Regions from separate parts of the Mesorhizobium sp. WSM4842 genome, predicted to be linked through region 1. Evidence: predicted binding sites of a transcription regulator. Region 1 holds the regulator's gene; each other region holds the start of a gene.
The links. The regulator PhoB, encoded in region 1, activates phosphate uptake and scavenging genes when phosphate is short. The targets are predictions, from matches to a motif close to TGTCATNNANCTGTCAT.
Positions count from the first base shown of each region.

Region 2: the regulator PhoB is predicted to act here: its motif matches at 1,901-1,917, upstream of ppk2 (polyphosphate kinase 2).
Region 3: the regulator PhoB is predicted to act here: its motif matches at 2,288-2,304, upstream of AC0NIE_RS26105 (LTA synthase family protein).

Region 1 is NZ_CM148372.1:1,590,564-1,594,775, reverse strand. Features, by position in the region: gene xylF (D-xylose ABC transporter substrate-binding protein) at 1-403, opposite strand, end outside; gene AC0NIE_RS07620 (ROK family protein) at 671-1,918, shown strand; gene phoB (phosphate regulon transcriptional regulator PhoB) at 2,115-2,804, opposite strand; gene phoU (phosphate signaling complex protein PhoU) at 2,821-3,528, opposite strand; gene pstB (phosphate ABC transporter ATP-binding protein PstB) at 3,567-4,212, opposite strand, start outside.
Region 2 is NZ_CM148372.1:5,033,752-5,037,963, forward strand. Features, by position in the region: gene AC0NIE_RS24535 (dihydrofolate reductase family protein) at 1-618, shown strand, start outside; gene ppk2 (polyphosphate kinase 2) at 892-1,812, opposite strand; gene AC0NIE_RS24545 (aldo/keto reductase) at 2,071-3,114, shown strand; gene AC0NIE_RS24550 (glycosyl transferase family 90) at 3,145-4,116, opposite strand.
Region 3 is NZ_CM148372.1:5,338,382-5,342,593, reverse strand. Features, by position in the region: gene rpsF (30S ribosomal protein S6) at 1-31, opposite strand, end outside; gene AC0NIE_RS26105 (LTA synthase family protein) at 333-2,258, opposite strand; gene fabD (ACP S-malonyltransferase) at 2,527-3,480, shown strand; gene fabG (3-oxoacyl-[acyl-carrier-protein] reductase) at 3,537-4,212, shown strand, end outside.

The sequences.
Region 1 (4,212 bases):
TGCGGCCGACTTCCTGGTTGTCGAAGGTCAGATAGAACACGTCCTTGTTCTCGATCAGCCGGTCATAGCCGACGACCGGAATGCCTTCGTCCAGCGCCTTCTGCACCGCCGGCCCGATGGCCGAGGCATCCTGCGCAAGGATGATCAGCGCGTTGGCGCCCTGCGAGATCAGGCTCTCGACATCGGTCAGCTGCTTGCCGGGATTGGACTGTGCATCGGCGGAAATATACTTGTCGCCGGCGGCCTCGATCGCCGACTTCATGGCGGCTTCGTCGGTCTTCCAACGCTCTTCCTGGAAGTTCGACCACGAAACGCCAATGACCTTGTCCTTGGCCTGTGCGACCGACGCGAGCGTCAGCGACATGGCGACCCCCGCCAGAATGGCGGCTGTGAATCTCTTCATGATTTTCCTCCCTGCGCCGCGTACGGCGCGACCAACTGGCCCGAAGGCCGGCACAAAGGCTCCTATTTTTTCGAGCCTCGAAAAAATACTGGTCCAACGCCGAAGCACTGTCAACACCAATTCTGATGGATTTTGTTGGCCTGCCGGCTTTTTTTCGAGGCTCGGAATAAACAATGACAGGCCCTTCTGCTTCTGCCAGTATTTGTCGGACATTACCGACGGCTTCCGGTTCATGAGCGGCCGCGGCAATAGGGAGGAAGCAAAAGAATGTCGGTTGGAATCCGTCATGACGATTTGCGCCGGCGCAACCGGGCGATGGTGATTTCTGCGGTACGCCGGGCCGGCCAGCCGTCGCGGACCGAGATCGCCGCAACCACCGGCCTCAGCCATTCGACCATATCGGCGATCTCTTCCGACCTGATCCAGCAAGGCATCCTGACCGAGAGCAAGGCGAGCGAGACCGTTTCGATGAAACGCGGCCGACCGCAGGTCGGCCTCAGCCTCAATCCGGAAGCCGCTGCGGTATTGGCGGTCGTGTTGTCGCTGAATTTCCTGTCGGTCGCTGTCATCGATTATGCCGGACAGGTGGTCGCCGAGGAACAGCGCCGGCTGGACACGCTGACCATGTCGCGCGACGAGCTGATCGACGAATGTGTCGCCATCGTGCGGCGCCGGATCGAAGACCCCAACCTCGACGTCCAAAGCGTCGCCCGCATCGCGCTGGCGATCCAGGGCATCACCGATTCGCATGCGCGCGCCATGTTGTGGTCGCCGATCACGCCGCAGACGAACATCGCCTTCGCCGACATTCTGGAACGCGAGTTCGGCATCCCGGCCATCATGGAGAACGACTGCAACATGATGGCCGTGGCGCTGCGCTGGCGTGACCCGGATCGCTACCGCGACGATTTCATCGCCATCCTGCTCTCGCACGGCATCGGTATGGGGCTGGTGCTGAAGGGCGAACTGTTCACCGGCACCCATTCCTCGGGCGGCGAATTCGGCCACATGATTCATCGGCCGGGCGGCGCGCTTTGCCGCTGCGGGCGGCGCGGCTGCGTCGAGGCCTATGCCGGCAACTACGCCATCTGGCGCAACGCAAGGCAATTGAGCGAGAACGCAGAGCCGGTCGCCGATGTCAGCGACGCCGAGATGCGGGCACTGGCGGCCCGGGCGCGCCAGACGGACGGACCGGAGCGCGAAGCCTACCGCAAGGCCGGCGAAGCGCTCGGCTTCGGGCTTGGCAGCCTGTTCGCGCTGATCGATCCGGCGCCGGTCGCCATGGTCGGCGCCAGCGCTGCCGCCTTCGACCTGATCGAGCCGGCCCTGCGCGAGGCCATCGCCCAGACCGCCGGCGGCCAGCATTCGGGTTCGATTTCCTTCGACACCGAGACGAACGAGCTGCCGCTGATCCGCGAAGGCTGCGCCTTGCGAGCGCTGAGCTTCGTCGACCAGGAGATTTTCGCGCCGGGCGCGCAAGGGAAGTCCGGCACGATCAGGAAGGACGTGGCGTGAGTCCGAAGGCAAGGAACAAAGGCGGAATGCGACTTGGGGTTGTGTTGAGATTCAGGTCAGGCCGCGCCGGAGTCGAAGACGGGCGCGAAGCGACCAGACTGGGCGAGTTCCGAGAACCGGAACGGAGCGTACTTTTGGGTACGTACCGGAAGCGCAGGAAATCGCCGGTCGCAGGCCGGCATCACCTGAATATCAGCTAGTCTTCCCTGATCGCATAGCCCGCACCGCGGATGGTGCGGATGACATCGGGCATGCGACCATTGTTGACCGCCTTGCGCAACCGGCCGACATGGACGTCCACCGTGCGCTCGTCGATGTAGATCGTCTCGCCCCAGACATTATCGAGCAACTGGCTGCGCGAGAAGACCCGACCTGGGTGCCGCATCATGAATTCGAGCAGCCGGAATTCGGTCGGCCCGAGCCGGATCTCGCTCTTCTTGCGATAGACCCTGTGCGATTCGCGATCGAGCATGATGTCGCCGACCTTCAGCACGCTGGACAGCACTTCGGGCTTGGCGCGGCGCAGCAGCGCCTTGATCCTGGCCATGAATTCCGGTGTCGAGAACGGCTTGACCAGGTAGTCGTCGGCCCCTGTCGAGAGGCCGCGCACCCGGTCGCTCTCCTCGCCGCGTGCGGTCAGCATGATGATCGGCAGCCGCTCGGTTTCGGGGCGCATCCGAAGGCGTCGGCAAAGCTCGATGCCGGAAACCGCCGGCACCATCCAGTCGAGCACCAGAAGATCGGGCACGTTTTCCTGCAGCCGGATTTCGGCCTCGTCGCCGCGCGTCACCACCTCGACCTGATAGCCTTCGGATTCCAGATTGTAGCGGAGGAGGACGCCCAGCGGCTCTTCGTCCTCCACCACCATGATGCGTGGCGCGATCATCGACCGGTCACCCCCGTCATGTCGCCGGCGCCGACATCGTCGTTTCGTCGAGCTTCGGGCGATCCGCCGGCAATTGCTGCCCGGTCACGACATAGTAGGCGTTTTCGGCGATGTTGGTGACGTGATCGCCGATACGCTCGAGATTCTTGGCGCAGAACAGAAGATGCGTGCAGGCGGTGATGTTGCGCGGATCCTCCATCATGTAGGTCAGGAGTTCGCGAAAAACCGCCGTGTATTTCACGTCGATCTTCTGGTCGTCGGCGCGCAGTTCTTTCAACGCGCCGGCATTGCGCGACACATAGTGCTCGACCACGCCGCGGAGCTGCACAAGAACGAGATCCGCCATCGCGTCGATACCGTGCGAGAGATTACGCGGCGTGGCGCTCTGCCCGACTGCGCTGACCCGCTTGGCTATGTTCTTGGCCAGGTCGCCGATGCGCTCGAGATCGCCGGCCATGCGGATTGCGCCAACCACGGCGCGCAGATCTTGCGCCATCGGCTGCCGCTTGGCGATCAGCGTGATCGCACTATCGTCGAGTTCGCGCTGCCGCGCATCCATGATGGCGTCGTCCGAGACGACGCGCTGCGCCATCGCATTGTCTGATGCAAGCAACGCGCGGATCGAGGCTGCGACCATCGCGGCGGCGAGCTCGTCCATATCGCGGATCAGCCTGTCGATGTGCTCCAGTTCCTCGTCGAAAGATGCGACGGTGTGTTCACCCATGATACTGTCCTCGTGTTCGAAATTCGCCGCCGGACCGCTCAGCCGAACCGGCCGGTGATGTAGTCCTGGGTGCGCTTGTCGTCGGGGTTGGTGAACATCTTGTCGGTCGCGCCCTCCTCGACCAGATAGCCGAGATGGAACATCGCCGTGCGTTGCGACACGCGCGCTGCCTGCTGCATCGAATGGGTGACGATGACGATCGTGTAGTTCTGGCGCAGTTCGTCAATCAGTTCCTCGACGCGGGCGGTGGCGATCGGATCGAGCGCCGAACAGGGCTCGTCCATCAGGATCACTTCCGGCGATACGGCGATGGCGCGCGCGATGCACAGGCGCTGCTGCTGTCCGCCGGAGAGACCGGTACCCGACTCGAGCAGGCGATCCTTGACCTCGTTGAACAGGCCGGCCTTCTTCAGGCTCGATTCAACGATGCCGTCCAACTCGGCCTTGCTCCTGGCCAGGCCGTGAATGCGCGGACCGTAGGCGACGTTTTCATAGATCGACTTCGGAAACGGGTTCGGCTTCTGGAATACCATGCCGACGCGGGCTCGCAGCTCGACGACATCGATCTTCGGGTCGTAGACATCCTCGCCGTCGAGCGTGATCTTGCCGCTCACCCGCGCGATATCGATGGTGTCGTTCATTCGGTTCAGGCACCGCAGGAAGGTCGACTTGCCACAGCCCGAT
Region 2 (4,212 bases), 3.4 Mb from region 1:
ACCCTGTCTATCGACGGCTTCGGCGCCGGTCCCGACCAGGACCTGAAAGAGCCGCTGGGCATCGGCGGGGAAGCCTTGCACACATGGATGCTCGGCACCCGAACCTTCCGCAACATGTCTGGTGAAGATGGCGGGACCACGGATACCGACGACACGTTTGTGACGCGCAGCTTCGAAGATATCGGGGCGTGGATCATGGGCCGAAACATGTTCGGGCCGATCCGCGGACCTTGGCCCGATGACACCTGGAAAGGCTGGTGGGGAGACAATCCGCCCTACCATGTGCCGGTCTTCGTGCTCACCCACTTTCCGCGGGATCCTCTTGTCATGGACGGCGGCACGACCTTCTATTTCGTAACCGATGGTATCCACTCAGCGCTGGAAAAGGCGAAGGCAGCGGCTGATGGCAAGGATGTACGGCTGGGCGGCGGCGTCGCCACGATCCGGCAATATCTCCAGGAAAAGCTCGTCGACGACATGCATCTTGCGATATCGCCGATGCTGCTCGGCTCAGGCGAGAATCTTTTTGCCGGCATCGACATGCCCCGGCTCGGCTACCGCTGCAGCGAGCAGGTCGCAACGCCGAATGCCACGCATCTGATCATCAAGCGCGATTAGGACGTTTCGTCTGCTCTGTTGGCGAAACCTCGGTACAGGCCCCTTTCTCCCCGTCACTATACGGGGAGAAAATGCCCGGCAGGGCAATGAGGGGCGGCGCAATCGATCAATGATTACGCTGCCGGACAATACCCCCTATGGCAATATGACATCAAAATAAATTTGGTCCCATGCAGTGACTTTGGCAGGTTCAACTGTCGAGGTTGGCGCTGTCTCTCATCCGCCTGCCGGCATCTTTCTCCCGTATAGTGACGGGGAGAAGGGAGCTCTGCCTTAATACTTCTCCGGCACATACAGCTCGCGCGGCAATACCTGGCGCTCGTATTCGGGATTGAAGACGCGGTCGGGCAGCGTGATCTCCTCGTGCGGCACCTCCTGATAAGGCATCTGCTTGAGGAGATGATCGATGCAGTTCAGCCGTGCCCGCTTCTTGTCGTTGCCCTCGACGATGAACCAGGGGGCTTCGGGAATGTTGGTGCGGGCGAAGGTCTCTTCCTTGGCCTTGGTGTACTGCTCCCAGCGCACGCGCGACTGCAGGTCCATCGGCGACAGCTTCCACTGCTTCATCGGATCATGGATGCGCATCTGGAAACGCATCTGCTGCTCCTCGTCGGTGATGGAGAACCAGTATTTGACCAGCGTGATGCCGGAGCGGACCAGCATGCGCTCGAACTCCGGCACGTCGCGAAAAAACTCCTCGACCTGATCCGGTTCGGCAAATCCCATCACCCTTTCGACGCCGGAGCGGTTGTACCAGGAGCGGTCGAACAGCACGATCTCGCCGCCTGCCGGCAAATGCGGCACGTAGCGCTGGAAATACCATTGCGACTTCTCGCGCTCGGTCGGCGCCGGCAAGGCAACGACGCGGCAGATGCGCGGATTGAGCCGCTGGGTGATGCGCTTGATGACGCCGCCCTTGCCGGCCGAGTCGCGGCCCTCGAAAACCACAACCAGCTTCTTCTTGGTGTAAGCCACCCAGGACTGCAGCTTGATCAATTCGGATTGCAGCGTGATCAGGTCGCGAAAATATTGCAGGCGATTCATCGAGGGCGGATGCGCGTTCTTGTAGATTCTGGCGATTTCCAGCGACAGCGCCGGTTCCGACATTTCCAGCTCATAGTCTTCGTCGAGCGTGTCGGCGAGTTCCGCCTCCAGCCAGTCCTTGGCGGGAGAATTCTGTTTTGCTTCAGTCATTTATGCTGCTCCGCGTGCACGCCCGTGTCGGCGTCCGGCCTGCCAGCCAAGATCGAACACCTTGAGCCGACTTGCATACAGGCCGGCAATGACGGTTTTATTGCAGCCGGCCTGTGCGCCGGTCGCGCAAATCCGTGAGATGTGATCGATCAACCTCAATCGCATGCACGACAAGCGGCGCGAATTGTCCTACAAATGCCACGTCCTTTTGGGCAGCCTTCGAAGCAGCCCTTCTCAACGCAATTGCGAGGATCTGACATGGAATACCGCACTCTCGGCCGTTCCGGGCTGAAGGTTTCGACGCTGACCATGGGCACCATGACCTTTGGCGGCGCCGGCGCATTTTCGGCGGTCGGCAAGACCGATCTCGACGAGGCGCGCCGGATGATCGACCTCTGCATCGATTCCGGCATCAATCTCATCGACACCGCCAATGTCTATTCGAATGGGCTTTCGGAAGAGATCATCGGCGACGCGCTCGGTGGCAGGCGCAAGGGCGATGTACTGATCGCCTCCAAGGCGCGCATGCGGATCGGTGACGGTCCCAACGACGAAGGGCTGTCGCGCTACCATCTGATCCGCGAGTGCGAGAAGAGCCTGAAGCGCCTCAGGACCGACGTCATCGACATATATTTCCTGCACGAATGGGACGGCACGACGCCGCTGGAGGAGACCATCGCCGCGCTCGACACGCTCGTCAGCCAGGGCAAGGTCCGCTATGTCGGCTGTTCCAACTATTCCGGCTGGCAAGTGATGAAGGCGCTGGGGATCAGCGACCGCCAGCACCAGCCGCGCTTCGTCACCCAGCAGATCCACTACACGCTGGAAGCGCGCGAAGCCGAATATGAACTGCTGCCGATCTCGGTCGACCAGGGGCTTGGCGTGCTGGTGTGGAGCCCGCTCGCCGGCGGACTGCTGTCCGGCAAATACAAACGCGACCAGGCCACCGCCCGCCAGCTCAGCGGCTGGTCTGAACCGCCGATCCGTGATGAGGAGCGGCTATGGCGGATCGTCGACGTGCTTGCCTATATCGGCAACAACCATGGCGTGTCGGCGGCGCAGGTGGCGCTTGCCTGGCTGCTCGGCCGGCCGGCCATCAGTTCGCTGGTCATCGGCGGACGGACCGAAGCACAGTTCAAGGACAATATCGCCGCTGCAAGCCTTGTGCTGACCAGCGATGAGCGCGCACGCCTCGACGCAGTCAGCCGCCCGCCCGTTCTCTACCCCTACTGGCACCAGCAGTTCACGGCAAAGGACCGGTTTGGTCCGGCCGATCTGGTTCTCGACCGGGAAGGTGTCTGACAACGGATCAGGTCGAAGGTCGCCGCGGGCTTAGCCTGAGATAAAACGCCAGACCTCGGGATCAGGCTCGATCTGACCGCTGAGCACAAAATACTTGTAGAGCACGAGCAAGCAGATCGCCTGCTCGGCGCGTTCGTCGGCGAAGTTGCGGCAATAGGCGTTGGCGGCGGCGACGATGCGTTCGGCCTCAGTCGGATGGCGTTCGAGATACTGCACCCGCTCGGCAAGATCCGTGAAATCAGGTTCGAGCGGCACATAGTGGACGTTGGCCACGAGATCGCTTTCGGCGAACCATGTCTCGTATGTCGGCGGCGGCATCAGGCACAGCGAATTCGAACTCATGATCCATTTGAGGTTGGTCGCCACATCGTTGCCTTCGAGCGAAATGATATAGCGACAGCGCCGCTGCTGATCGATGCTCAGATAAGGCTTGCGATATTCGGGCGCTGCCGTCGGTTTGGGCGTGCCGACATCGCAAAAGGGCAGATCGTGCGCCGCCTCCAGAAGCAAGGTCCTTATCGGGTTGTTGAGCTCGCCGCGCCACACCGCAACCGGAAGCTTGTCCGCAAAAGCAAAATCGTCGGCGGGCATGTGGAAGTGGCGGAACTTGTTGAGCTTGAACAGGATCCCGTTCCTGTTGTCGCCGGCGATCGGCCGATCCTTGACGATCGACGGCATCGCAGGCACTTCGACGACGTCGCCGAATTCGAGGTCGATGCGCAAATCGGGATCGAAGTAGCGGGTAAATTCCTTCAGATCGTAGTAATACATGCTCCGGCCTCTCGGTAGCCGGCTGACCGGCAGGGCCCCGGCGCTCGGCGCGAAAGCGCCCTGCAAGCTGTTGTAGTGGTTGAGACGCGCGCGGACCGATCCGTCCGAAAGCCTGGCCTGATCGAGCAGCCCGGCGAGCCTGCGGCGGAACAGCGCCTGCGGTGCGATATCGCGCACGACATTGCGCGCATAGTAGAAGAGCTTCTGTGTGTTTCTTTGCAGGGTGGCCATCGGTCACTTGGTAAAAATCGGCTTGTGATTTGCACCCCCCGGCCCTCCTACACCATTGTGCCGGCTATCTTGCAAGCCACGGAACCGTGTTCAGCC
Region 3 (4,212 bases), 3.4 Mb from region 1:
GGGCAAGAAACACATGTTCGTAAAGAGCCATATTGTTCTATTGCCTTTCTTCGTTTCTCTCCCGGTTCCCGGCGGCAAAAGCCTCTGCAACTTCTCTGACCCGCCGATCCCTAGGGGGCGGGGAAGAAAGGAGCATGACGAGACGGTCGAGAGCGGAGACACGGGAGGCGGAAGCGCTTCTGGCTCCACACGAAGGTTTCGAAAAAACCTCCGGCCCTCCGTTCAGCCCCCAGCAAGGACCGGCAGATTGCGGGCGTCTATACAGGAATTTGGCCGCAAGGCAAGGGCGAGCCGAAAATCCGCCGCCGCGAGGGCGACATGTCGCGGCATCTTCAGCTTGTATGCGGAACGAGCTTCTTCACCGTTTCCGGGAAGAAATCGGGCGCTGCGCGGCGCTTGCCGAACATCATGTCGTATTGCAGCAGACGGAAATCGCGAATGGCCGGGTCGATTTTCTTCTTGCGCGCCCAGTCCGGCGTGGCCTCGCCCGCCGGCGTCATCAACAAATTGCGGTCGACGACGCTGTAGCGCTCGCGCATCTGGCCGAGGAAGCCGGTGTAATAGGGGTGGCTGATCCCGGCCGTGGTCAGGACATGGTAGGGCAGAAAGACTGGACTGACAGTGCCCATGTCCGCGACCGGACCGGTGCGGTTGGACCATACGATCAGCGGTGTTCGGTGATGCAGCAGCATCTGGTCGGGCGGCTCCTTGCGTGGCGCGACGTTATCCTTGAGGAAGCCGGTCTCGACATAGACAGGACCGAGCGGCGGCAGATGGTCGCCGAAGAAGGCGATAACCGTCGGTCGCCGCCGGTTCTTCGCCCATTCGACAAGGCGCTCGAGGCTCTTGTCGGCGTCGGATGCGCCTTCCGTGAAGCTCAGCAGCGAATCCTTTGCCCACTGGCTGGTCGGAGCCTGCACCTTGTGGGTCGGATTGTAGTAGCGATTCGGTTCGTAGGGTCCGTGGTTTTGCAGGCTGACGGCGAAGTAGAAGAACGGATTGTCCGTGGCGTCGGCTTCGCGGATGATCTCGTCGGTCATTGCCGCGTCCGACGCTAGCGGCCCGCGCTTTTCGAGATACGGCATGTTTTCTTCGGACTTGAAGTCATCGAAGCCGAACTCCGCATAGACCGGCGTTCGGTTCCAGAACCAGCTTGTGCCCGGATGGATGGCGCGCGTCTCATAGCCCTGGCTCTTCAGGAACGTTGCCATCGACGGCACCGGCGCGCGGACATATTGCTGGTAGGGGATGCTGCCGGCCGGCAGGAAGGCGTTGGAAAGGCCGGTCAGCGCCTCGAACTCGACATTGGCGGTCATGCCGCCGAATTCGGGCGAGAATACGTGGCCAGAGCGCAGCGCCCGCACGTTGGGAATCGGATCGGGCGTGATGGTGACGCCGGGCAGTTCGGTCGGATCCCAGAAGGATTCGCTCATGACGATGATGATATCTGGCTTCTCGGTCGGTACCGATGCCTTCACATCAGGCCTTTCGATCGCCGCGATCGCTTTGTCGGAGTAGCCGGCAGGCGCGGGGACATGGGCCATCGGCACGTTGAGCGCGAAGGCCAGTGCGAAGCCGTTGGAGGCGTAATTTTCCTTCTGGTCCCACATGATCGGGATGATTTGCAGCCGGTCGCGGGTCCACGAGAACGTCGCGTAATCCATGATCGACACGAAGAAGGCGAGCAGCGGCACGGTCAGCGTCAGCCTGGCCAGCCGCCCCTTGCGACCGAGCGCCGGTACCCGGCGGCGCCACAGCCGCCAGCCATAAACGAGCAGCGAGAGGCTGCCAACGATGCCGACCGCCAGAGCGATGGCGGTTCCCGGACGTTCGCGCACCAGAAGCGGCATCAGCGCTACGATCTGGCGTGAATAGAGGAAATCGGTCGGATAGAGCGGATCGCCGAGATAAAGCGATTTCTGATGGCCGACGAAGGCCAGCGCCAGGGTCAGCGGCGCGACGATAATCAGGCTCTGGTGGCTGCGGCCGAGCACTGCGTCGAGGCCGATCAGAATCAGCGCGAAGATGATGATGGTGGTCCAGCCCGGCTTGAAGGGCTGCAGGAAGAATGCGACGGTACCGGCAAAGTCGCCGCGCACGATCAGTTCGATCGCAAAAACCAGGATGGTGGCGGCGAGAAGGCTGACGAGGCCATAACGGATAACAGGCCATTTCCGGCCCGGCAGATAGCCGGTGGCCGGATCGCCTTCCAGAAACTGTGGCGCGGCTTTGCCAGCGCCCTTCCCAGTCCTTGCCACGTTACAATTCCCCCGACCATACACAAAAGCGTCATTGAGCTGTCATCGATATGTCACGAAAAGCTAGCGCCTGTGGCTGAAATAAGAAGAGCCAGCAAACGAATCGTGAGCGATTTTCATCATGAGTGATCGATAAAAAGCCTTTTGGAACAGGTACTCGGCCAGCAATACCGAGCCGGAGTGGCCCGGGTCGGGCCGATACCGGACTTGACTTGCCCGCCCGCCTTGCGTCACAGGCAGGAAAAAATCAGCCGGTTGGGAGCCACACATGGCCGTTGCATTCACCTTTCCGGGACAGGGCAGCCAAGCTGTCGGCATGGGCAAGGACCTCGCCGACGCCTTTCCGGAATCGCGGAAGATCTTCGAAGAGGTCGACGACGCGCTCGGCGAAAACCTGTCGAAGCTGATCTGGGAAGGGCCGGAAGAGACGCTGACGCTGACCGCCAATGCCCAGCCGGCGCTGATGGCTGTGTCACTTGCCGCGATCCGGGCGCTGGAATCGCGCGGCTTCTCGCTGAAGGACAAGGTCGCCTATGTCGCCGGCCATTCGCTCGGCGAATATTCGGCGCTTGCCGCCGCCGGTTTCGTTTCGGTCGCCGATGCCGCCCGGCTCTTGCGTATCCGCGGCAATGCCATGCAGGCGGCAGTGCCGGCCGGCGAGGGCGCCATGGCGGCGATCATCGGGCTGGAACAGGCCGATGTCGAAGACGCCTGCGCTGAAGCGGCCAAAGGTTCAGCCAAAGATTCAGTTTGCCAGATTGCCAACGACAATGGCGGTGGCCAACTGGTGATCTCCGGCGCCAGGGCGGCGGTCGAACTGGCGGCGAGGCTGTGCACGGATAAAGGCGCCAAGCGGGCGCTGATGCTGCAGGTCTCGGCACCTTTCCATTCGGCGCTTATGGCACCGGCGGCCAAGGTCATGCGCAATGCGCTGGCCGAGGTCACGAAGAACGCGCCGTTGGTGGCCGTAGTCTCTAACGTGTCGGTCACCCCGTCCAGCGATCCGGACGCAATCGCCCGCCGCCTGGTCGAACAGGTGACCGGCCGCGTGCGCTGGCGCGAAACGGTGGAGTGGTTCGGCGCAAATGGCATTGCGACACTTTACGAGGTGGGCGCCGGCAAGGTGCTGTCGGGACTGGCGCGGCGCATCAACCGCGATATCGCCACCGGCGCTGTCGGCACGGCGGCGGATGTCGAGGCGGCGCTGGCGGCGCTCGCATAACCGCCGAGATTTGACCCCACCCGTGTAGGGTGTTCTCTTAGATCAGGAGACAAGACATGTTCGAATTGACCGGCCGCAAGGCGCTCGTCACAGGCGCATCGGGAGGCATCGGCGAGGCTATCGCCAGGGTGCTGCATGCGCAGGGCGCCGTTGTCGGCCTGCACGGCACCCGCGTCGAAAAGCTGGAGACGCTGGCGGCCGAGCTCGGCGAGCGGGTCAAGCTGTTCCCGGCGAACCTTTCCAATCGCGACGAGGTCAAGGCGCTCGGCCAGCAGGTCGAGGCCGATCTCGAAGGCGTCGACATTCTCGTCAACAATGCCGGCATCACCAAGGACGGTCTGTTCGTACGCATGGCGGACGCCGACTGGGATACGGTGCTCGAAGTCAATCTGACCGCCGTGTTCCGGCTGACCCGCGAACTGACCCATCCGATGATGCGGCGCCGGCATGGCCGCATCATCAACATCACCTCTGTGGTTGGCGTCACCGGCAATCCCGGCCAGACCAATTACTGCGCCTCCAAGGCCGGCATGATCGGCTTTTCCAAGTCGCTGGCGCAGGAGATCGCCACCCGCAACATCACCGTCAACTGCGTCGCTCCGGGCTTCATCGAATCGGCGATGACCGACAAGCTCAACGACAAGCAGAAAGAGGCGATCATGGCAGCGATCCCGACACGGCGCATGGGCACCAGCGCCGAAGTCGCTTCCGCCGTCGCCTACCTCGCTTCCA